2 regions of the Shewanella sp. FDAARGOS_354 genome follow, and region 2 is predicted to be linked to the other one. Evidence: riboswitches for the same ligand, from Rfam matches in the RefSeq annotation. Region 2 holds a riboswitch; the other holds the start of a gene.
What was found. Region 2 has a riboswitch for cobalamin ahead of CEQ32_RS12395 (TonB-dependent receptor). Riboswitches for the same ligand answer to the same signal wherever they lie in the genome.
Positions count from the first base shown of each region.

Region 1: another riboswitch for cobalamin. It lies ahead of CEQ32_RS11465 (ABC transporter ATP-binding protein); the one in region 2 lies ahead of CEQ32_RS12395 (TonB-dependent receptor).

Region 1 is NZ_CP022089.2:2,520,469-2,532,826, reverse strand. Features, by position in the region: gene CEQ32_RS11500 (choice-of-anchor Q domain-containing protein) at 1-1,233, shown strand, start outside; gene CEQ32_RS11495 (hypothetical protein) at 1,467-1,880, shown strand; gene CEQ32_RS11490 (AAA family ATPase) at 1,966-3,249, shown strand; gene CEQ32_RS11485 (DUF4435 domain-containing protein) at 3,250-4,179, shown strand; gene CEQ32_RS11480 (hypothetical protein) at 4,442-4,786, shown strand; gene metH (methionine synthase) at 5,358-9,092, opposite strand; gene CEQ32_RS11470 (histidine phosphatase family protein) at 9,316-10,038, shown strand; cobalamin riboswitch at 10,214-10,445, shown strand; gene CEQ32_RS11465 (ABC transporter ATP-binding protein) at 10,569-11,456, shown strand; gene CEQ32_RS11460 (FecCD family ABC transporter permease) at 11,453-12,358, shown strand, end outside.
Region 2 is NZ_CP022089.2:2,747,455-2,759,812, reverse strand. Features, by position in the region: gene rbsK (ribokinase) at 128-1,039, opposite strand; gene rihA (pyrimidine-specific ribonucleoside hydrolase RihA) at 1,058-2,014, opposite strand; gene CEQ32_RS12405 (DUF3592 domain-containing protein) at 2,219-3,550, shown strand; gene CEQ32_RS12400 (hypothetical protein) at 3,554-4,996, shown strand; cobalamin riboswitch at 5,131-5,360, shown strand; gene CEQ32_RS12395 (TonB-dependent receptor) at 5,469-7,430, shown strand; gene CEQ32_RS12390 (HDOD domain-containing protein) at 7,692-8,420, shown strand; gene CEQ32_RS12385 (LysR family transcriptional regulator) at 8,480-9,385, opposite strand; gene metE (5-methyltetrahydropteroyltriglutamate--homocysteine S-methyltransferase) at 9,586-11,856, shown strand; gene CEQ32_RS12375 (efflux RND transporter periplasmic adaptor subunit) at 12,228-12,358, shown strand, end outside.

The DNA of each region.
Region 1 (12,358 bases), 230 kb from region 2:
ATTAGACTGGACATACCGGAAAATATCACATTATTAAGTGCCGAATGTGTTAATAGCCATGAAAAGTATAGTTGTTTGGTTGGAAACGAAATTGTTTTTAAAGACTATCAATGGGCTTATAGTTTTACACTTGATATTAGGGGAGATAGTCAAGGGGAAGGGAAGTTAGTATTCAATTCACTCAGCTCTATAACTGGTGATAAAGTGTTATCTTCAATACCATTTCCAATAGTGGTTGGTCAATCTACAGAAGCATTACAAAAACAGATTGATATGGCGGCCGATGGTGAAAAAGTTAATGTTCCGGCAGGAATTTATATTGGTGATTTAGATTTATCTAAAAAACAAACGCTATTAGAGGCGGAATCTAAAGGTGCTAAGCTTTATAGCAGCGAAACTTCATTTTGGCAACCAAGTTTAATTATTGATAAAAATAGTAGTGTAAATGGTTTTACCTTAGCTAATCACTATATAAAGGTAGAGGGTAGTGGAGGTGCTATTACACGTAATTTATTTGATGGTACACCAAACAACCTCATGTCAGTATCCATTTTAAATAGCGGAGAGATGCTTTTTGAACAAAATATATTGATAGGTAAGGCTCTCGATAATGGTTACGTATCTAGTAATTTGGATGATGATTACCATTGCCCTAGGATTGAAAGCGGTAATTATGCTGTTGCACAAAATACTAAGACTAGACTAGTGAATAATATATATTTTGGCAATCTTTTGGATGCGCCTGATTTATATTTCGGATGTCAGTTTCTTAATGCAAGTATGTCCTCTGAATTAGAAATCTACAATAATACTTTTCTTGGGCTAGAATCTGTAGTGAAGCTTATTTATTATGGGCTTGATGAGCCATATTATAAAATGTCAATCGATAACAATATCGTTTCAAAATCTAGATATTTAATTGATAATGCTTCGTATGCTAGTACTTTGTATAAGTTTGCTTCTGGAAGCAGCATTAACTTAAGTAATAATATAGTTAATGATGTTAGGGGGGTGTATATAGATATGCAGGACCAACAAGTTGAAGTGAATACTTTTTTTGCCGATCCTTTACTTGATAATAATGGATATCCTTTTAGTAACTCACCGGTAATTGATGCTGGTGTGCCGTTAAACGTAGATGTCGATTTATATGGTGTAGCAAGACCAATTGACGGTGATAACAATGGAACAAAAGTCATTGATATTGGTGCAATAGAGTTTAGATTAAACTGATTATGCTACATTCTTTAATTGTTAAAGCTCTAATTGCTAAACAGTGGATGCAAGTTTGCTAAATAACCAGAAATGACTCATGGAATGTAAAGCACAGGAATGGCAGGTTAGTATTACTATGACCTGCCCATTTTTCTCAACGTCACTGGTGCAACAATGCCAGTTCTGGTGTATCCCGTAGTATTTATGTTTTCTGATGAAAAGAGCTGTTCAGAATAGAAATGGATTTTGGAATGAAATCAGTTTTACAAATTACCTTAGGGATCTTGTTAGCGGGTTTGGTCACTTTGTTAGTGCGAATTGGCTATTTGAGTTATATCGAATACCGCCTGACGCAAGGGCTTAATGAGTTTGCTATGCAACAAAAGCAAACTGAACTTGCTCGCCAACAAGCCGCAAAAGAACGCAAGATTATTGAATATCAACAGCAACAAATTGCAATTCAGCGGGCTGCGGAACAGCAACGTATCGCTCAGCAAAATGAAGCGGCACGCATACGTAAAGCCGAAGCATGGCGCAAATACTATATCGTCCCCGAAGACTGCAAAAACTATAAGTCAGATGAGCATATGGTTAACTGTCTAAACCATAAAGCCGATGCCAAAGCAGAATTTGATAGAGTTTATGATTCTACAAATATTCAATAGATTTTAGTTTTTACTTAATATTTAATAGTTATCTTGATTGGTTTTTAATCATTTTAAGTTTTAATTTTAAAAAAATGGAGTTTTTATGAGAATTGATGAAATAACATTTCACAACTTTAAATCAAGAGATAGATTTGCTAGTGTTAATTTTTCTGATGATAATGTTACTATTATTTTCGGTGATAATGGTTGTGGGAAAACAACATTTTTAAAAGCTATTAGCGCATTTCTTTCTCAAGATGAAAGTTCATTAAAGGCATTAGGTGTTAATCGTATTGAATGTAAAATATCTGATGGTGGTAATGTAAGAGATGTTATAGTCTCAATGGATGATGGGGTCTTTAACTGGGAAGAATTTGAAAATAGTTTTTTACAAAATTCCAGATCTCTTTCTTTAGGTGTTGAACGAGGTGTAAGCACTCAGGCTGTGAATATTGATCCTGAGCTATTCTATGATTTTTTTATGAATTTCAATAAAAATAATGATTTTTTTAACGAAGCTCGTTCAGTTGGCTTTCAGAGAAAGAAAATTTTTGAATTATCTGAGGAGTTATCATTCTTTATTAGAAGGCGAAATGCTGTTAAATATAGAAATAGAAGGCCTGAAATTGACTTTGGAAAGCATCATTTATATTTACAGAATATTAAGATTGAAAATATTGAAGAGCTTTTGTTGCAACGTTATAGGATAGCTAGGTTCACAGCTACACGAAAAATTCAAAGCGCACTATTTGATACCTTGTCAGTTGCTATCGATATAGAAAATAGTAACCCTTCAACAAAAGTTTCAAATAGTGAAGTGTTAGGGCAAAGGATATTGGAAAATAAAGATAGAATTATAGAGGCTCTTGATGATGGTGAGGATAATAACTTTAAAAATAGAATTGTTAATATTTTAAATAAAATTAACCAGAAGGGTGAGCTAGATAAAATACTAGGACATTCATTACTAAGTCAACTTTTTGAAAATATGATTGATGAATTGGAAGTTGAAAAGCTTGTTTTAAGTTCTATTAACTTATTGGTTGACAAATTTAATGGATATTTAATAGATGGTAAAAAACTATTTGTTAATGGTAGGGAGGTTTATGTTGAAATTGATGGTGAGCACCATACTGTAAACGAGCTTTCAAGTGGGGAAAGACATATATTAACTTTTTTAGCTTTGGTTCTTTTTGAGGGGCAGGATCGTAATTTTTTAATTATTGATGAGCCTGAAATATCATTGAATATAAAGTGGCAGCGAGAGTTGATGTCTATTTTTTCAGCTCTGTTACCTACGACTCAAATTATTGTTGCTTCTCATTCTCCGGCATTAGCTAAGAGAAATCCGAATTTCCTTTCTGAACTGAAGGTTTGGAGATCGTAAATGTCAGGAAATTTTTATGAAATAGATGAAATCTTCAATGAAGCTGTAATGACAGGTGTTCCAGCAATAATTGTTGAAGGGATGGATGATATTCTTATTTATAATCAGTTATCGGCAAGGGTTCCATTCGAAGTAGAAATTTATGCTGTTGAAAATATTGAAGGGTATTCGGAAGGGTGTGAGCAGGTTATTACAGCTATAAGAGAGCTTAACAATATTAAAAATAGCAAGTATAAGCTGGATGAACACATTTTAGGTATTATCGATAAGGATGTTAGGGATTATAGAAATGAATTGCCTGCTTTGGAACCGATATTGGTACTTGAATACTACTCTATTGAAAGTTATTTTGTTTCTAAAGATGTGTTGCATAATATTCTTTGTTTATGTACTAAGGCTGGTAAGAGTTTAATTAATGAAGATCTTTGTGTTAAGATCTTTAAGGATGTGGAAAAAAATCTACTAAGTTTATATTACTTTTCACTCGAAGCATTAAGAGCTTCTTTGGATTCTGAATATAAGTCAATATTCTTTTATTCTTACCCAACAGGTAGACTAAATGATGTTAAAATTCAACATGCTATTTTAAGTAAGATTGATGAACTAGATAGATTTGCTGCTCATCTTGACTTGTCTCCAAACTTAATGACTTTAAAAAGTATTTCAAAGGGTAAGTGGTTGGTTGAATCTTTTTCAGTCGAAATTTTAAAAAGTATTAACTCTCTTAATGGAATGTGCTCTGGCGGTGAAATTATTACTTGTCAGTTCTGTTCGACAGGAGCATTTCATAAATGCCTTTATAAAATAAGAGATGGTATAAATAATAAGTCGATAAAAAATCTCGCTTTTTCTTTTATTGGTGGGGCCGATTTTGATCATATTGTTGATAGGATTTATAAAATTAAAAATCACATTCTTATGTCAGCATGAATAAATCGCTAGGAATTAGTTTTTACTAAGCTGTTTTCTTATTTATTAGTTATTTAGTTTTGGTTTTTAGGTGAAGCCATTAATTTTATTTGGTTATTGATAAAAGTTTGATTAGACACCCATTGCTAAATCCGCAGAATAAAATGGATATCCATTGTTAGTGCGCGATCGTAAATTTCTGGTTATTCTTAGGTTAAGCATTAAATAAGGTGCTTTAATGCTTAGTCCTTAAGGAACTCAGATAAGCCTTGGATGATTAAAAATGATTCGATATCTATTATTCGTATTCTTTGCTCTTGTGCTATGTGTGAGTAATGCGCTGGCAGGCGAATATCAGCTGGATTGGCCTGTCTCTGGTGAGGAGCTGATTTATCATTCCTGCGGTTGTGCTGATTCCTGCTGGGTTGCCGAGGTTCGCCAAGCTAAAGCGGAAAAGCCGCTCATCGCTAAACTGAGATGCGACTGCGAAAAACTCTATTTTACTGATGAAACTGGCGTAGAACGGGTTGTCGCTGAAAATTGTGATGAGTTAAACACCGACAATAAAATGGATTTGATCCCAGAGCGAATCAAGCAACTTCAGTCACATTTTAATCCCCCTCGTTAACTCTATTTATCCTTGTGTGAAATGGAATTCCAGAACGGAAATAACAGGAGATGCATAGCTTTTTGAATGCAAAAAGTTAACTCTACTCTTACAGAAGTTCACCCATCCCCTGCGAAGTTTCTGAAGGGCGATGAAGACTCTTTATTGAAAAATGGCGCGTGACGCAGACAGTACGTCTGCGTAGCTTTTGGGGAAGGGGCGAATGAAAATCGGTGATTTTCGAATAAGCGCGAAATAAGTCTTTTATATGATGATTTTTTCTGAATTAGCCCATGCAATTTTTGCAGAGCGTAATGGGTACACCAGATAGGGCACTGTTGCACCAGTGACCTTCTAAAACATGGATGTTTTAGTAGAGCCTACAAGGATGTATGCACGGCGTGTCACTGGGGTAACAGTGCTAAAGCCTGCGGCAGGCAATGAGTTACATCATCACCTTACAGCGATATGGTTGCTAGTTCGCAATGCAAAACGAACCAGCAACATCGGGTGTGGGGTGAAGCCCCACGACCTTTTCGGTCGCAAGACCGATCTTAGATCTCAAACCGCGTTAGCGTAATCTAAATCCCGATTACTCGGGATCATAGTCAAGCACTGGCGCTAGCCACTTCTCCGTCTCTGCAACAGTCATCCCTTTACGCTTCGCGTAATCCTCCACCTGATCGCGACCAATATTACTCACGCCAAAGTAGCGGGATTTCGGGTGGGCAAAGTACCAGCCCGATACTGCGGCGGTAGGGAACATGGCGTAGCTTTCGGTAATGTTTAAGTCGATGGTTTCATTCGGCTTTAACAGTTCCCACAACAGGCCTTTTTCGGTGTGATCCGGGCAAGCGGGGTAACCCGGTGCAGGGCGAATGCCCTTGTATTTTTCGCGAATTAACGCCTCGTTATCGAGCTGCTCATCGGCGGCATAACCCCAAAACTCTTTACGTACGCGCTCGTGCATCCGCTCGGCAAAGGCTTCGGCTAAACGGTCGGCTAAACACTTGAGCATAATGGCGTTGTAGTCATCATGGTTCGCCTCAAAGCGGGCGATATGCTCATCAATCCCATGGCCTGCGGTAACCGCAAAGCCGCCCATATAGTCGGCAACGCCTGAGTCTTTGGGCGCGACAAAATCGGCCAGACAGAAGTTATCGTTACCGACCCGCTCAAGTTGCATCCGCAGGTGATGGGTGGTCAGCTCAACCTCTGTGCGAGTCTCATCTGTGTACAGCTCAATATCATCGAAGTTGACGGTATTGGCGGGGAATAGCCCAATCACGCCCTTGGCGGTGAGCCATTTTTCTTCGATGATTTTTGTAAGCATCGCCTGACCATCGGCGAACAGCTTTTGCGCCTCAACGCCGACTACTTTGTCGGTTAAGATTTCAGGGTAATGACCGTGCAGCTCCCATGCGCGGAAGAAGGGCGTCCAGTCGATGCGGTCGACTAAATCGGTTAATGGATAGTCTTCAAATACTTGGCGACCGAGCACGTTAGGTTTGAATGGGGTGTAGTTGGCCCAATCGTGCTGGCAGCGGTTTTGACGGGCGGCCTCTAGCGAGACGATTTCCTTACGCTTAGCTTGGGATAAACGCTTGGTGCGCATATCGTCATACTCGGCGTAGGTTTCATCAATGGTCGCTTGGCGAGTTTCATTGCTGACTAGCTTGCTGACCATAGGCACTGCGCGCGAGGCATCGGCAATGTAAATCGCGCCATGGGGATAATGCGGCGCAATCTTCACCGCAGTATGGATTTTCGAGCAGGTAGCGCCGCCGATAATCGCTGGAATGGTGAGCCCTTCACGGTGGAAGGTTTTCACATTGTGCACCATCTCATCGAGGCTTGGGGTGATAAGCCCTGACATGCCGATAATATCGATATTGTGTTCTTTCACCGCCTCAAGAATGCGCTCTACTGACACCATCACGCCTAAATCGAACACTTCAAAGCCATTGCAGGCAAGCACCACGCCGACAATATTCTTGCCGATATCGTGCACATCGCCTTTTACGGTCACCATCAAAATCTTACCGTTCGACTGACCTGCGACTTTTTCTTTTTCAATAAAGGGATTGAGGTAGGCCACGGCCTTTTTCATCACCCGCGCGGATTTGACCACCTGTGGCAGGAACATTTTACCCGAGCCAAACAGGTCGCCGACGATATTCATACCGTCCATTAGCGGGCCTTCAATCACATCCAGCGGACGGGAGGCAGCTTGGCGAGCCGCTTCAGTATCTTCGTCGATAAATTCGGTGATGCCTTTCACCAGCGCATGGGCGAGACGTTGATTAACTGGCCATGAGCGCCATTCTAAATCTTCTTTTTTAGCGGCACTTGAGCCATCGCCACGGAATTTTTCAGCAATATCAAGCAATTGCTCGGTATTGCTCGAGCCTTCAACCGGGCAAGGCAGGTTGAGCACCACGTTCTCGACCCGTACTTTAAGCTCTGGGTCGATATCGTCAAAAATCGCTAACTGGCCCGCGTTGACAATCCCCATATCCATACCGACTTTAATCGCGTGGTACAGGAATACTGCGTGAATCGCCTCACGCACTGGGTTGTTACCGCGGAAGGAGAACGACACGTTCGATACCCCGCCCGAAATCATCGCGTGGGGCAGGGTGGCCTTAATTTCTTTAATGGCATCAATAAAATCGACAGCATAGTTATCGTGCTCATCGATACCCGTGGCAATGGCGAAGATGTTCGGGTCGAAGATAATGTCTTCGGGCGGAAAGCCGACCTTATCGACCAGCACGCGGTAGGCGCGGGTACAGATTTCGACTTTGCGCGCCTTCGTATCGGCTTGGCCTTGCTCGTCGAACGCCATAATAATGGCCGCCGCGCCGTAGCGTTTAACGAGGGTTGCCTGCTCGATAAACTTCTCTTCGCCTTCTTTGAGGGAGATAGAGTTAACAATACCCTTGCCTTGAATACATTTGAGGCCCGCTTCAATCACTTCCCACTTCGAGGAGTCGATCATAATCGGCACGCGGCTGATATCTGGCTCAGAGGCGATAAGATTTAAGAACTTATGCATCACCTCCACGCCATCGAGCATGCCTTCGTCCATGTTGATGTCGATGATCTGCGCGCCGCTTTCTACCTGTTCACGGGCGACATCGAGCGCCTGTTCGAACTTGCCTTCTTTGATCAGCTTTAAAAATTTGGCCGAGCCAGTAACGTTGGTGCGCTCACCCACGTTCACAAACAGGGTTTGGGCGTCGATAGTGAGCGGTTCCAAACCTGCTAAACGGCAGGCGACGGGGATCTCGGGTAATACGCGCGGGGCAAACGGTTCCACCGCTTCGCGAATGACCTTAATATGCTCGGGTGTGCTACCACAGCAGCCGCCAATAATGTTGAGCATGCCTTCACGGGCCCATTCTTGGATAACGCTGGCCATGTCTTTTGGGGTTTCATCGTAACCGCCAAACTCGTTTGGTAGACCCGCGTTAGGGTGCGCCGACACATAACATTCGGCGATGCGTGACAGTTCTTCAACGTAGGGACGCAGCTCTTTTGGCCCAAGGGCGCAGTTAAGGCCGATAGATAACGGCTTGATATGGCGAAGGGAGTTATAAAAGGCTTCGGTGGTTTGTCCGGTAAGGGTTCGGCCCGAGGCATCGGTAATAGTGCCGGAGATCATCACTGGCAAACGTGCTGGCGAGTTAGCGCCAAAGAGTTCATCGAACACGGTTTCGATGGCAAATAATGCGGCCTTAGCGTTTAAGGTATCGAAGATGGTCTCGACCATAATGATATCGGCGCCGCCTTCAATCAGGGCGCGGGTCGATTCGCAGTAAGCGGTCACTAACTCATCAAAGTGGATATTACGATATCCGGGATCGTTAACATCGGGGCTGATAGAGCAGGTACGGTTAGTGGGTCCTAACACACCGGCGACATAACGTGGTTTACCCGTGGCTTTTTCGATTTCATCACAGGCCTCACGGGCGAGGCGCGCACCTTCACGGTTAATTTCGGCGGACAGCGACTGCATATCGTAGTCGGCCATGGCGATAGTTGTGGCGTTAAAGGTGTTGGTTTCAATAATATCCGCACCGGCTAATAGGTAGTCGGTGTGAATTTGTTTGATGATGTGTGGCTGCGTGAGCACTAAAAGATCGTTATTGCCCTTAACGTCGGTATGCCAATCCTTGAAACGCTCGCCACGGTAATCGGCTTCTTCTAGCTTGTAGCCTTGGATCATAGTGCCCATGGCGCCGTCTAAAATCAGAATGCGCTTTGACAACTGGTTGCGAATGTCTGCCAGTGTTTGGCTGGCTCGATGGAGAGATATCGCCATAAATGATTACCTTTACTACAGCTAAGTTGAGTCCAAAAATATGCAATTCTGCGGTAAATTGCATTTTATTATTGAATGTCGTTCGTTATGGTTTGGACATTTATACGTATAGACGTCCATAATACGCGACATCGGATTGTCAGGGCAAGGTGAAAGTCATTAGGAGCGAGAATCTAGAATCTAGAATCTAGAGTTTAGGTCCTAAGATTTTTAAAAGGCATATATGAAACAAGTTCGCTTATTACTGTTACGCCATGGGGAATGCGAGGGCGGGGCTATTTTACGTGGCAGAGTCGATGTTCCACTGAGCGAGAAGGGCTGGCGGCAGATGTTGGCAGCAGTCGCTTTGCAGGCCAGTGAATGCCACGGTATTTACAGCTCCACCTCAAGGCGCTGCGCTGAATTTGCCAAGGAGTTGGCGCTGGAGCCGCATTCCAGCTTGTCTGAGAGTTCACATTTAGCTGCACCAACGCCTTCGCCGCTTGAGGTCAACCTACTGGAGGATCTACAAGAAATGGATTTTGGCGATTGGGATGGTCGCTTACTCGATGAGTTATATCAACAGGATGGCGAGCGCATGGCGGCCTATTGGCAAGATCCTTGGACCGTGTCGCCGCCCAATGGTGAAACGATGGCAAGTTTTGAGGCTCGTATCGATGGCGCAATAGAGCAGATCCTCAATAAAGAGTTTGCCCTGCTGGCGTTGGATGATGAACAGGCCCACGGCGAGTGTAATGCCGATGCACCCACAGCCAATATCTGGGTTTTGACCCACGGCGGGGTGATCCGTCATTTAATGGCAAGAGCATTGGGGGCGGTGAGAACGGTAGGGTTTTACAGTCAACTGACTTTACCGGTTGCCGCGGTGGTGACGATTAATGTACTCGAAGATAAACATGGGACTCGATACTGGCGCTTAGACTGGCCATCGGGCCATGCTGATTGAGTTTGAAATCTCATGCTAAATGGGATGATGAACATTTTCTGATTTAAACTGCATTGCCTAATGAGCAAGATATAGGATAATGCTTTTCCCTGACGTTTGAGCGAGATAGCACATGGTGTTCGCTAAGTTTAAATGTCGCAGAAATAGGTGTTGGGAATTTCGCTTTATCCTGCGCTATTCGCTTAAGGCAATAGTCGTTATAAACGCCGGATCAACCCAAACATAATAGGGAATCGGGGTGCTGCCCATCAGCCAGCCCGAACTGTACCCGCAACTGTGAGTAGTTAAAAGAAGTGCCTAGAATCTAGAGCCTAGAATCTAGAACCTAGAACCTAGAACCTAGAACCTAGAACCTAGAACCTTCTTTGCTACAAGTCAGGAGACCTGCCTATTTCTGTTTTCGCTGCGTGCAGCCTTAGTTCTCGAGCGGGTGACTCGAGGGAGCAGAAAATGATATTGATACGTTTCGCCCTGTGGCCCATGGTGCTACTGGGTTTGGGTACAAAATATGCCTGTGGGAGCTGCTTTAAATGAAGCCTTCCACGTCAACAGATGTGCAATCTTCGGCGGTGCTAGCTAATGTGGCACTCAATGTCAGCCAATTAAGTTGGACCATCGAAGGCAAAACCATTCTTTCAGGGATTAACTTTGCCCTACAACGCGGTGAAATGCTGGGATTAATCGGCCCTAACGGTGCGGGTAAATCCAGTTTACTGCGTTGTATATATCGTTTTATTCGCCCAACTCTGGGGCAAATCAGTTTGTTTTCGCAGGACATTAACGAGCTTTCGCCCAAGGCATTTGCCTGCAAAGTAGCTGTGGTGCAGCAGGATACGCCGCACTATTTTGATATGACCACAGAGCAACTCGTTGCTATGGGGCTCACGCCCCACAAAGGGATGTTCGATACTAATTCCAGCGGTGATAGTGAAAAAATTATCAAGGCGCTTGAAAAGGTAGGTCTTAGCCATAAGCGCTATCAGCAATATGAAAGGCTCTCCGGCGGTGAGAAACAACGGGCACTGATTGCCCGCGCTATCGTGCAACAACCTCAGTTACTGATTTTAGATGAACCCACAAACCACCTCGATGTGCGCTATCAAATACAAATTTTGGAGTTGGTTCGAAGCCTTGGCATTAGTGTCATTGCCTCTATTCATGATCTGAATTTAGCAAGTGCCCTGTGTGATAGTTTGCTGCTACTGGATAAGGGGCAAGTGAGCGCCATGGGCACGCCGAGTGAGGTATTAACAGAGGAGCGCATTGCCCAAGTTTTTGGTGTTTGCGCTCAAGTGATGCCCCATCCACAACATGCCAATCCTTTAATTAATTACTTTTATGGTTATCAAAAATCACCGACGGATGATGTGGTTGTATCCGCTCCCCATAACATCAACGGGGAGATAAACACGCCATGATTCACACGTTTAAGCTGATAATGATGAATCCTTTAACCCATATTTTAACGCCATTAACCCGCCAGCAATGGCTGATTCTTGGCTTGGTGGGTTTTGCCCTGCTGACCCCGATTGCGGCCGCCAGTTTTGGCGCGGCAAATATCAGCTTTTTAGATGTGTTGCATGTGTTTATTAAATTATTCAATCAATTTTTCGCCAACGACGGTGCGTCAACTACCGCCTCGATGACGGAGCGGATTGTGATGGAATTAAGGTTGCCACGGATATTGCTCGCGTTTGTGGCGGGGGCGGGGCTGTCTTTAGCGGGCAGTGTGCTGCAAACCGTAACTCGCAATCCCCTTGCTGACCCTTATTTATTTGGCATCAGTTCAGGTGCCTCCTTTGGCGCTGTGGTGATGCTGACCTTGTTTACTGGCTCTGGTCTATTCGGTAATGCTGGCGTTATTGCCAATTCGGGGATTTTTAGTGGCTCGGGAATGTTTGCTGGGCTCCTGTGGTTTAGTTTGCCTTTCGGCGCTTTTATTGGTGCCAGTTTATCCGTTCTTATTGTTCTCGCGTTGTCAGGGCTTGGGCTCAACAGCCAAGTTGAGCGCATGCTGCTCTCTGGGGTGGCAACATCGTTTATGTTTGGCGCATTAACCAGCTTGCTGTTGTATTTTGCCAGCCCGCAGGCCACGGCATCAGTGCTTTTTTGGAGTTTGGGCAGTTTTGCTAAGGCCAGTTGGCCGCTCTTAATTTTGCCATCCATCGTTGTATTGGTAAGTTTTTTTATCATCCTCGGTTGGAAGCGGCAGATTATGGCCCTGCAGGCGGGGGATGAAACGGCTCACACCTTAGGGGTGAATGTACCTAAATTACGCCTCAATATGTTATTGCTCTGCTCGCTAATTACCGCCGTTTTA
Region 2 (12,358 bases):
CTCGAGTATGCGCTGCTCAGCATAGGTTGAATTCATTAAATGGGAATGAATTCGGTATGTAAATTATGTATATACAACTTTTGATTGAAAGAGATTGAGTGCGACAATTTGCCGCACTCATCAGGCATTAACGCGGCACTTCGTTGCGGTAGGGAATGGCGCGTTGTGCGCCTTCACGGGTAACCGTAATCGCCGATGCCGCATTGGCAAAGCCGACGGCGGCGGCAATCGACATACCTTCACTTAAGCCGACAACCAGTGCACCGTTGAAGGTATCACCAGCGGCGACTGTATCTATGGCTTGTACTTCAAGTGCCGGAATTAGCCCGGTAAAGCCTGCGCTACTGATAAATGCACCTTTGCTGCCTAAGGTGATCACTACCGTCGCAATCCCCTGTTGATGTAGCCATTGGGCGGCGAGTTTGGCATCTTCCTCATGCTTGACCTCTATACCCGTTAAGGCTTCGGCCTCGGTTTCATTGGGAGTAATAATGTCGACCCATTTGAGGTAGTCCAGCTCCTGAGTGGCCGCTGGCGCAGGATTAAGCACAGTGGTGATACCAAGACGTTTGGCCATTTGCAGTGCATTACTCACCGTCTCAGTGGGTGTTTCGAGTTGGATCAGTAGGTATTGCGCATTGGCAAACAGGGCGTAATGTTTTTCTAACTCGGCAGGGCTGAGGTGGGCATTAGCCCCAGCGGCAATCCCAATAGTGTTTTCGCCATTTTCAGCGATAAAAATCATCGCTGTACCTGTACTCATATTGGCAACTTGAGTGATGCCATCAGCTTGTATACCGTCCTTGAGCCAACTATTGCGCATTTCATTACCGATACCGTCTTGGCCTACATAGCAAATAAAATCCACACGAGAATCGGGCAGACACAGGCGAGCGCAAGCGACGGCCTGATTTGCGCCCTTGCCACCATGTTCTAGCCGATAACTTCGGCTTTTTAGGGTTTGTCCGGGAGCGGGCAAATACTCAAAATTCATGACATGATCGGCGTTGGCACTGCCGATAACAAGAATATGGCTCATGGAAGGTTCACCTTAGTGTCATCTGCGGTTGAGATACGTTGGAGTGTAGGCCGCTAAGCTGTCAACTAACAAGTCAACAAAGCCTTGTCTGTCGAGTCCAAACAGTACTGTGGCATTCGCAGGTTTAGCCGTAAGCTGATAGCGGTCGACTACCGTCATCCCCAGCGTTAATTCGCTCTGGGTTTCAATCTCTACTCGACAGTCTTGGGCATCAAACAGTTCAGGTTTGAGTAGCCAAGCAATAGTGCAGGGATCGTGCAGCGGCGCACCCACAAATCCCCATTTTGGATCCCTATGATAAATCATAAAGAAATCCAGTAACTCGGCGACACATTTAGCCACAGGGTTGGGAATCGCACGAATACGTTCGATATCTTCATCCATGATCTGTGCTTGATGTGTTACATCGAGGCCGCACATGGTAATGGGAATGCCGGATTTAAACACGATATCGGCGGCTTCTGGGTCGACAAAAATATTAAACTCGGCGGCAGGTGTCCAATTGCCGACACCCGCTGCACCACCCATCAATACAATGCGTTCGATCTTGGCGTGTAACTCGGCGTGGCTTGCAAGTAATAGCGCGATATTGGTAAGTGGCCCTGTGGGAACCAATGTCACGGGCTTATCACTTTGACGCAGCTGCTGCGCCATCAACTCAACGGCATTGATGCTTTGTGGCGTAAAGCTGGGTTCTGGTAATACTGGGCCGTCAAGTCCGGTTTCGCCGTGGACATTATCGGCAATGATTAACTCACGGCTTAAGGGTTTAACCGCACCGCCCGCGACCGGAATATCACTGCGATTTAATAAGGTTAAGATCCGCAGGGCGTTATTAAGCGTTTTATCGGGGGTTTGGTTACCCGCGCTGGTGGTGACGGCGAGTGGAACGAGCTCTGGATGGGCGAGGGCTAAAATGAGCGCAATGGCGTCATCATGGCCAGGATCGCAATCCAGAATAATAGGACGAGTCATACTGTTACTCCTTTAAACAGCGCAATGGAGGCTTAGAATAGCACGCTAAAGCTTGAAGACAGTGAGTCTCATAGTGTCTTTACAATAAACTGTGAGCATTTTCTGATTTCTCTTCATAAGCTGCTACAATAGCGCCCGCTTTAGGCACAATAAAGATAGATATTCAATGCCTTAAATATCATGGAATGATAAGGACGTTCTGGCGTGTTGGTGAATCCTAGTCAATTAACCTCGAGTACCTCCACTCGTTTTTTGGGGTGGTTAGAAATACTCTTAATCTGTATCCCTCTGCTGCTTTTTAGTTTTGCCGCCTTATTTCTGTGGGAAGGCGTGCAAAAGTGGTCGTTGGTCAATCAACTTGAAGAACGTGGTGCTGTCGCCATTGGCCGAGTGATTGACACTGAGTATCGGAGTGAACGAGGTTCGAACGGCATGTCTCGCCAAAGATTGATGTGTTTGGTGGAGTATCACACCGCCGAGGGCGAGGAAATTCGTCAGTGGGATCTCGATGGTGTGGATTGCCGTGCAACTTATCAATTAGTCTCGCCGCAGGATGATACGCCGGGGGCATTAGTGCCCAACTATGCGCAAAGTGCTGTGAGCTACTTGCCTGATGCACCAACACGGGCGAGCGCCAATCTTGAATTAACCCGCGATCGCGCCAAACTGGACGTTGGCTTTGGCGTCGCAGGCTTATTATTTGGCTTGTTTGTCGGTTATTTCTGTTTGAACTTATTTAGAATTCGTTGGGCTGAGTGTCGTTATGTGCCAATGCTCAAGCGTTTAGGACAGCAGCAGGATTACGCTGGGATTATCAATCTGCTTGAAACCTACAGGTGTCACCCCGCCGCGAATATTCTGGTATGGGAAGCAGCCGATCATATCGGCCATTGCAGTGAGTTATACCCGCGTTTTGTTGCCTTATTTGCCCAAATGCAATCTGTGCCAAGCAAAAAACAGTTGGAACCGATAGATGAAACCATTGTGATGATTAGCTTTTATCGCTTGAGTTCCTTAGGGTTTCACGACTTGGCGCTCGCGATGTTAGCCCGTAGCAATCAAGCTTTGTCGGCAAGAACCTTGGCAACCTTTGTACTGATAACTCGCACTTATCAGCTCCCTTTGGCACTGACATTATCCACAGAAAAGCTCAAGGCATTGGAGGCACTTTGTTATGCCAAAGAGCTCAGTTTTGGTTTGGAGGATGAAAAACAATGCTGTGTCGACTTTGCTGCCCGCATCGAATATTTACTTTGGTTAGTTAGATGGGTACTCGATAATACGCATGGTGCGCCGGAGCAAATGGTTAGCCCCGTGCAAGCGCGGATCTTGGCGGCGTTTGGCCAGACAATGGCGCTGCAAACACTCAGCCTCGATAGCGCGCAGGTGATTGATAAAAATACACAAGTATTATTATCTCGGTTAGATACGAGTCATGGTTTTCAGTGCGCATTGAGGCCGATAATCGAGTCATTATCGGATAACGTAGCGCAACATATTCAACAACTCACGTTTTCAGCAACGACAAGGAAATAAGTTATGCAGTCTTATTCAATTCCTCGCCCTTTGGCATTGGTAGCAGCCTTAATCGCCCTACAATTAACGGCTTGTAGTCAGCCGAAACCCGTAACCGTATTCGAAAATGATAAGGAAGCCTTATTGCAGTTTGATAACGGCAAACTGCTCCAATTTAAGGAAAATCCGAGTCCACAGTACCGCCATATTCCCTGTGATTTACCCGCTGTCGAGACTGTGGTCACCAATAGTTCGGCCTTTGCGGCGTTAACACAATCCGGTGAGGTGATCACTTGGGGTGATAGCTATGCTGGTGGCGATAGCCGCGAGGTGACTGAGCAGCTTAAGCAAGTTAAGCAAATCGTCTCGATTAAAGATGGGTTTGCCGCGTTACGTCAAGATGGCACTGTGGTGTTCTGGGGCAATGTGGGTAAATATCGCCTCGACAAAGCCCTACAAAACCGCATGACTAATATTACTAAATTATTCGCCAACCAAGAGGCCATTGCCGCGCTAGATGCCACAGGCAAGGTACACACTTGGGGTTATGGCCCTTACGGTGGCAATAGCTTGCATGTGCAGGATCAATTAGTTGATGTCATTGATATCTTTGCTAAGGGACGCAGTTTTGTCGCCCTCAAAAAACAGGGTAGTGCAGTGATTTGGGGCCAGGTTGAAGAGTCGACCAATATGAAAAAGTTGCTCCCTCAGCTTACGGATGTGGCGAAGATCGAATATTTTCAACACACCTATGCCGCCTTGAAAAAGGACGGCTCAGTAGTGAGTTGGGGCTGGCGCAGTGATACTTATCCTATCCGCAGTGCCTTAAAAGACGTGGCGAGTATGACGGCAAACAATTGCGCATTTGCGGTGTTAAGTCCTACGGGGGATGCGCATTTTTGGGGCGATGGCATTAACTGTGGCGTCGATTGGATTAAAAAAACCGACATTACAGGCGTGAAGGAGATTATCAGCGTCGGCTCAGGTTTTTTATTACTGCGGGATAAGGCGGTGCCGCAAATTGTGGCCGACGACACTGACTACGCGTATATGTTTGGGTTTCACTATGCCCAAGAGATTCTTGATAAATATTGGCAGGAAGGCAGTGTTATTACGCAAGGACCATCTTCCTTTGTGTTTACTCGTCCCGATGGCAAAGTGGTGCCCGTTGGATATCGCGCTAACCGTGATAATGTGGAAAAGTTAATGGCACGTATTCCGCGCCTCACGTGGTTAGATGGCGCAAATGACGGTTATGTTGGCATTAGCGACAAGGGGGAGCTGGTCTCTTGGTCGATGAATTTGCCCATGTTCGACAAGTCGCCTGTGCAACCTGCTGACTCGTTAGTGATTAAGCCGCTGGATTTAAGCCCGGTTGCCCAATGCGAAACCCCTGAGCAACGTCAGGCGATTTTGAGCAAAGACAGACCCCAACCTGCGGCAAAAAACTGGGATGGCGTTTTCTAACTCATCTGAGCTTTCTCGCCAATCTGAGATTAATGGACTTTCATCCGTATAGACGTCTATAATGCGCGCGCTTAGGTCTTTAATATTCTGAGCCTTGTTGGGCGTTAACAGGTTTGACGCCCTTTGAACCTAATTTTGAGTCAACCTTCTGTGGTGCTTGCGATGATGAAGTCGCGAGATAATCGGGAAGCCAGTGAAATTCTGGCACTGCCCCCGCAACGGTAAAAGGTGAGAGACGACCGCATTTGATAGGCGTTCACGATGAGCCCTGTAATCGAGTGTGTAAAGGTCAGTTTCGCGTTCATCTCAAGTTGAGATGGATATAGCCTAAGTCCGGAGACCGGCCCTAAAGGTGTTTTTGAGATTTCGGTGGGCAGATCTCAAAATGCGATAGTGACTATCAGTGTTTTCTACTGAATCAACGGTATCGTGGCGCTAATGCCCCGTTTTCCTTGTAGGAGTTAAAGGTAAAATGGGAACACATCCAACCAAAATTGCGCTGCTGATTGGCAGCCTTTGCAGTGTATCAATTATCGCGCCCGCTGTGGCTGCCGATGAAACTCATGCCGCCAACGTCGATGAGCATATCGTGGTGATTGGCCGTGCTGATAAGACCCCGTTAAATATTGCCGCTAATGTGAATGTGATTGATGCTGCGGCGATTGAAATGAGTGGCGCAACCAGCTTGACCGAAGTGTTACGTGGTCAAAGTGGTATTCAACTGTCCGACAATAACATTGGCACTAGCTTTGCGATGCGTGGCTTTAGCGCCAGCTCTGCGGTTAACAACACGCTGATTTTGCTCGATGGTCGCCGCTTAAATAATATTGATATCGCCGCGCCTAGCCTGAATGCGATTCCACTCAATTTAATTGAGCGGGTCGAGATTTTATCGGGCAGTGCGGGCGTGCTCTATGGCGACCAAGCGGTAGGCGGGGTGATCAATATTGTGACTAAGTCGCCTGAGAATTCGGGCGGCAGCGTGCAATTATCCGGCGGCAGCTTTAATACCTACGAAGGTCGCGGCGATGTGTCGGGCGCCATCAATAAAGATTGGCACTATTTCCTGACTGGTAGCTACAACCAAGGCGATAACTATCGTAAGCATAATGCCAATGAAACGGGTTCTATCCTTGGCCGTATTCAATATAAAACCGCCACAGATTCTTTCTTCGTTGAAACCAGCTATTACGATGATGACCGCGAGAATCCTGGGGCGTTGACCCCTAAGCAGTTCAAAGAAAACCCACGTCAGTCTTCTAATAGCAGCGAATATGTTCATGAGATGACCACGGCGGCGCGCAGCGGTTATCAGCATCAGCTTAACCAAAACTGGGCCTTGGTGGCGGATCTGGATTACAGCGATACCTTAGTGAGCTCATTAAACTGGGGGGCGGGTAGCCAAAATACTCGCTCGTTGCTGATGTTTAGCCCTAAAGCGCTCGCCAACTACAGCACCCGTCAAGGTGAGCTCAACCTAGTCACAGGTTTGGATATCAGCCGCGGTAAAGCCGAGTTTGACTCTATGGCGCGCAGTAACGTGCAGGAAATGCAAAGTGCTTACCTGCAAGCCACTGTGCCGTTAAGTCACACCTTAAGCTATGTGGTGGGCGGACGTTACGCGCGGGTGACTGACGATCTGGTCGATGGCAATGTCTATCCAAACGGTATTGATTTAGATGAAGATGCCACTGCATTCGAGTTCGGTTTAAATTACCGCCCGAGCGCCGAGCACAGATTCTATCTACGTGGCGATGAAAACTTCCGTTTCGCTAAGGTGGATGAGCAAGCCTACACCCCGAAAGATGTGTATGGCTTAAAGCCGCAGACCGGCCGCTCCTATGAAGCGGGTTGGGATTGGGCTGTTGCCAGCCAAACTTTGCGAGTGAGCTTATACCGCCTCGATTTAGAAGATGAAATTGTCTTCGACCCGAGTGCGGAAAAACCTGTTGGTGGCAGCTTCCAAGGCGCTAACGTTAATGCCGATGCTTCACGCCGTTATGGCGCGAGTGCCGATTGGGATTGGCAGGTGACTAAAGCGTTGCAACTAGGTCTTGAGTACAACTATATCGATGCCGAATTTACCGACGGGGTGAATGATGGCAAGCAATTGTCTTGGGTGGCCGAGCATTCGGGACGCGGTTATGTCAGTATGGATTTTGCCGAACATTTTCAAGTCTTTGCCGAGGCCATTTATACGGGCGATCGCTTTATCGAAGGCGATAATGCTAACCAAGGCGATAAATTGGCTAGTTATGTCTTAGGTAACTTGGCACTTAACTATACCCGTGACGCCTGGTTAGCGAGCCTGCGTATCGATAACCTGTTCGATAAAGACTATGTCAGTGCTGGTTATTATGCTGGTGGAACCTATGACGGCTATTACTCAGGCCGAGGCCGTGATATTCGCTTTACTGTCGGCTACCGTTTCTAAGCTGAACCCTGATAATTAAGTGATTTAGTACCTTTTTAAGCCAGACTCTGTCTGGCTTTGTTATTTCTGCTGTTGGGTGCAGAGAAAAATAATCTCTACGGGTGTAATATAGGCTAAGTCGTTGCTTATACTATAAAGCACATCATCTTTACGGTTAACGCAATTATTCTACGACTTAGTGCTGAAATTCTTTGTAGTTTGGGTATGATGTGAGCGGTATTCGAATCATCTTATAGCTAATTAACAGGTGTAAAGTGTCCTATGACAGATCTTGAGCAACAGGTTTTTACTCAAGTGAGAGCCATCATAGCGAATGAAGAGCAAGTCATTGGCCGCCGTGGGATCTTAATTCCACTGAAAAAGGCCATTCTTGCCGAAGGCGATATTCGTAATGTGATCGATATTATTTCGAGTGATCCCGCGTTAGCGGCCCATATGTTGATGCGCAGTAATTCGGCGCAAGCTTCTGGTGTGGTTAGCCCTAAGTCTCGCTCTTTAAAAGATGCCTTAATTCGTTTGGGCCAAGTTAATATTTACCGTTATGCCTTTACATTTTATTTGAAAGAACGCCTCGATGAATTGCCTCAACCCTATAAGAAGTTGGTTCAAGGTTATTGGAAACTCACGGAAAATATAGCAACTGATGCGGTTGACAGCTTAGTTGATATGCCGGATGTCGATATCGACCCCGATGAGGTGCAAACTTTGGCGCTGTTTAGTGTGTTCGGCCAGATTATTGCTTTAACCGCATTTGCTTATTTGAATGCCAGCTCTGAGCAATCTTTCCCGCTAAGTGTGATTAAGTCTTTGATCGATAATCAGCAACAAACTTTAACCATCGAAGCCTTTGAAGCCTTAGATCTTGACCAAGATCTGCGCCAAGAGTTTATGATCGCCCACAATCTGCGCCAGACCCGTAATCAAAATTCCCCCGGGTTAATTCTGCGCCGAGTATTGTCAATGCGTGGTTTATTGCTTAATCCGCTCTAAGCACCGCTCATAAAAACAAAGCCTGCAATAGCAGGCTTTTTTGTTAAACATTTCAACGCTTAATTGGTTTTTTGCTGGCGGGCTAAGCCTTCGCTTGCTACTAGTTGCAGCCAGTTTTGCACTAAGGCCGAGTTCGCGCTGTGGCGGCGATAAGCCCCAAATAGCGGGCGTTTTAAGCCTTCTTGACCCAGTTTGACTGAAGCTAAACTCAAACCATGTCCCTCATTGATAGACCAATTTGGTAAGGCGGCGATACCGTCCTTACAGGCGATGCGCTGCAATAACATCATGGTCAAATCGCAGGTCTTTTGCTCGCCGGCTTCTATACCCGCGGGTTCTAAAAAGTGACGGTAAATATCTAAACGCGCCAGTGGCACCGGATAACTGATTATCGGCAAGCGCGCCAATTGCTTGGGCGTAACATAGGCTTCTTTCGCTAAGGGATGATCCTTAGAAACCACTAACTTCACTTCAAAATCAAACAAATGCTGATAGGCGAGCGAGTGACCTGGCACGGGATCTGAGGTCAGCACTATATCCAGTTCGCCCATTTCTAGGGCATTGAGCGAGTCGAATAGATGACGGCTGGAAAGATCTAACTCGGCTTGGGGATGATCTTGCCTAAACTGCTCCATCACCGGCATTAGCCAGCGAAAACAGCTGTGGCATTCAATGCCGACTCTGAGCTGATTGGTTTCAGTTTCCAGCCCATTTTTGAGATCGGTTTCCGTCTCCAATACCTTAGGCAGGATCTCTTCGGCGAGGTGCAACAGGCGTGCACCTTCCTGAGTAAAGGAGAGCGGTTTGCTCTTACGCACAAAAATGGGCGAGTTAATTCGTTGCTCTAACTCCTTAATTTGATGGGAGAGAGCCGATTGAGTGACAAAACGTTTTTTGGCTGCGCCCGCCAAGCTGCCACTTTCCTTCAGGGCCATTAAGGTTCGCAGATGTCTTAGTTCGATCATGATCACTCCAAGTGAATTTCGCTCATGTTGTGCTTGAAATCAATTCGGTTGCTGGCATAGAGACTATCACAATAAACTTCTAGACGTCCAGACGCCCATTGTGATTTATCTTGGCTTAAGTGCGAAAAGTTGCCAAGAAAACACCATCAGCTGGGTGCAAGTGCCGAATATGGCTTATCTCAAATAAAGGAAGATATGGTATGCAATTAAACAGTCTAGGTTTTCCCCGTATCGGGCGTCGTCGTGAATTAAAGTTTGCCCTTGAAAAATACTGGCGTGGTGAGAGCACTCAAGCCGAGCTGCATGAGGTGGCTAGGGAGTTACGCCGCACCCATTGGCAATGGCAAGTGGCCGCAGGGATAGAGCAAGTACCTGTAGGGGATTTTGCCTTTTACGATCAAGTGTTAACCCTGAGTGCGACCTTAAACGCTATCCCCGATCGCCACCGTGGTGAGGGTGCTATCGATCTTGATACCTTATTCCGCGTTGCCCGTGGCCGTGCGCCAACTGGCACCGATGCGCCAGCCTCGGAAATGACTAAGTATTTCAACACTAACTATCACTACTTAGTGCCAGAGCTTAAGCAAGACCAAGAGTTCTCTATCGCCTATGAGCAGTTTTTTGATGAAGTGGCCGAGGCGCAGTCCTTAGGTTATCAAGCCAAGCCGGTGCTGTTAGGCCCCGTGAGTTACTTGTATCTGGCAAAAACTGTGGGTCAGGATTTCGATAAACTCAGCCTATTGCCAAATCTGTTAAAGGCCTATGCCGACATTCTTGCGCGTTTTGCTGCGCAGGGCGTGACTTGGGTGCAACTTGAAGAGCCGATTCTAGCACTCGAATTAACTCATGATTGGCAAGCAGCGATTAGCCAAGCTTATCAAGCGCTTAAAACGGCTCAAGTGAAGATTTTACTCACCAGCTACTATGGCAGTATCAGTCATCATCAGACGCTGGTTTCCGCGCTGCCAGTGGCGGGTTTGCACTTCGATTTAGTGACTGCCCCTGAACAATTGGCCTTGTTTGCCAATGCCTTAAGACCAGATCAAATTCTGTCAGCTGGCGTAGTTAATGGCCGTAACGTGTGGGCGGCAGAGGTTGACCTGATTGTTGAGCGTATCGGCGGTGTTGCCCGAGACTTAGGCCAGCGTTTATGGATTGGCACCTCCTGTTCACTGCTGCACAGCCCTGTGGATTTAGAGGTAGAGACAACGCTCACGCCGGCGCTACGTCAGCAGCTCGCATTTGCTAAGCAAAAGCTGTTGGAACTGGCTAATGTGCGCCAATTGTTGCAGGCCCCTGAGTCTGTCGCGGCCAAAGAGATAGTTAACACCTGTTTGGCACGCCGTGAGGCTAAAGCACAGGCGGCGGATGCTAAAGTGATCGCCCGTGTTGCTGCGCTGACCCCAGCCGACTATGAACGTGTGAGCGAATTTACTGAGCGCCAAGCGGTGCAGCAGCGTAAGTACCGTTTGCCATTGTTGCCAACGACCACGATTGGCTCGTTCCCACAAACACCAGCAATCCGCGGACTACGTAGTCGCTGGCGCAAGGGTGAGCTAAGCGATGCCCAATATACTGAGCAGTTGCAGCAAGTAACCCGCGATACCATCGACCGCCAGCTTAAACTCGGTATCGATGTGCTGGTACACGGTGAGGCCGAGCGTAACGACATGGTCGAATACTTCGGTGAGCAGCTCGAAGGTGTGGGCTTTACCAAAAATGGTTGGGTACAGAGTTATGGTTCTCGCTGCGTTAAGCCGCCATTGATTTATGGTGATGTGAGTCGCCCGAAAGCCATGACGGTTGATTGGGCTGTATTTGCCCAAAGCCTGACGGACAAACCCGTCAAAGGCATGCTAACGGGCCCGGTGACGATTCTACATTGGTCGTTTGCCCGTGAAGATATCAGCCGCGATACCATTGCCACCCAATTGGCGCTGGCAATTCGTGATGAAGTGGTGGATTTACAAAATGCAGGTATTGGCATTATTCAAATTGATGAGCCAGCCTTCCGCGAAGGTCTGCCATTAAAGCAAAGCGAGTGGCAGGCTTACTTAGATTGGGCGGTGAATGCCTTTAAACTAAGTGCGGCGGGTGTGGTGGATGAAACCCAAATCCACACCCATATGTGCTACAGCGAGTTTAATGACACGATTGCGGCCATTGCCGCCATGGATGCGGACGTCATCACCATCGAGACCTCGCGTTCACGCATGGAGCTGCTCAACGCCTTTGAAGATTTTGAATATCCAAATGAAATTGGCCCAGGCGTTTACGATATCCACTCGCCAAATACGCCAAGTGTTGAGGCCATGGTGCACCTTATCGAAAAAGCGGCGCAAAAAGTGCCAGTGCGCCAACTCTGGGTTAACCCCGACTGCGGCCTTAAGACACGCACTTGGGCTGAAGTAGAACCCGCGCTGAAAAACATGGTCGATGCGACCCGTGAACTACGTCGCCGCCTTGGCTAAGCACTGTAAAATCTGCAATGAATGCCTCTTTGGCATAGCGTAAACAACAGGGATACCTAAGGTATCCCTGTTTTGCTATTGGTTGTTTGAACAGACCTTCGCTTATAAAAATCAGCGTTTCACGCCATGACCCTTTAGTTTGAGGTATGCAGATAATCTCAAGTAACATGGATTTATATGGTTCAACGTTTTATCCGTATATTTAAAGGTCTAGGGCGCAAACTTCTACACAGATATTTGCAAATCTTTACCTGATATCGACACTTCCTTCGTCTACTGTGCTTAGCTAACTCTATATACTGACAGCACTATTTTTCTTCCCGCAAGATACACGCTTGCGCCCATTGGCATTGATGGACACCTAGATTCAGATGAAAAAATCCTCAAAGCGTAAATTGATATTGATCCTAAGCGGCCTCATCCTCCTTGGGGGCGGCGCTTATTTTCTGCTACATAAACCCGAGGCGGCTCCAAGCTATGTGACTGAACCCGTTAGACGCGG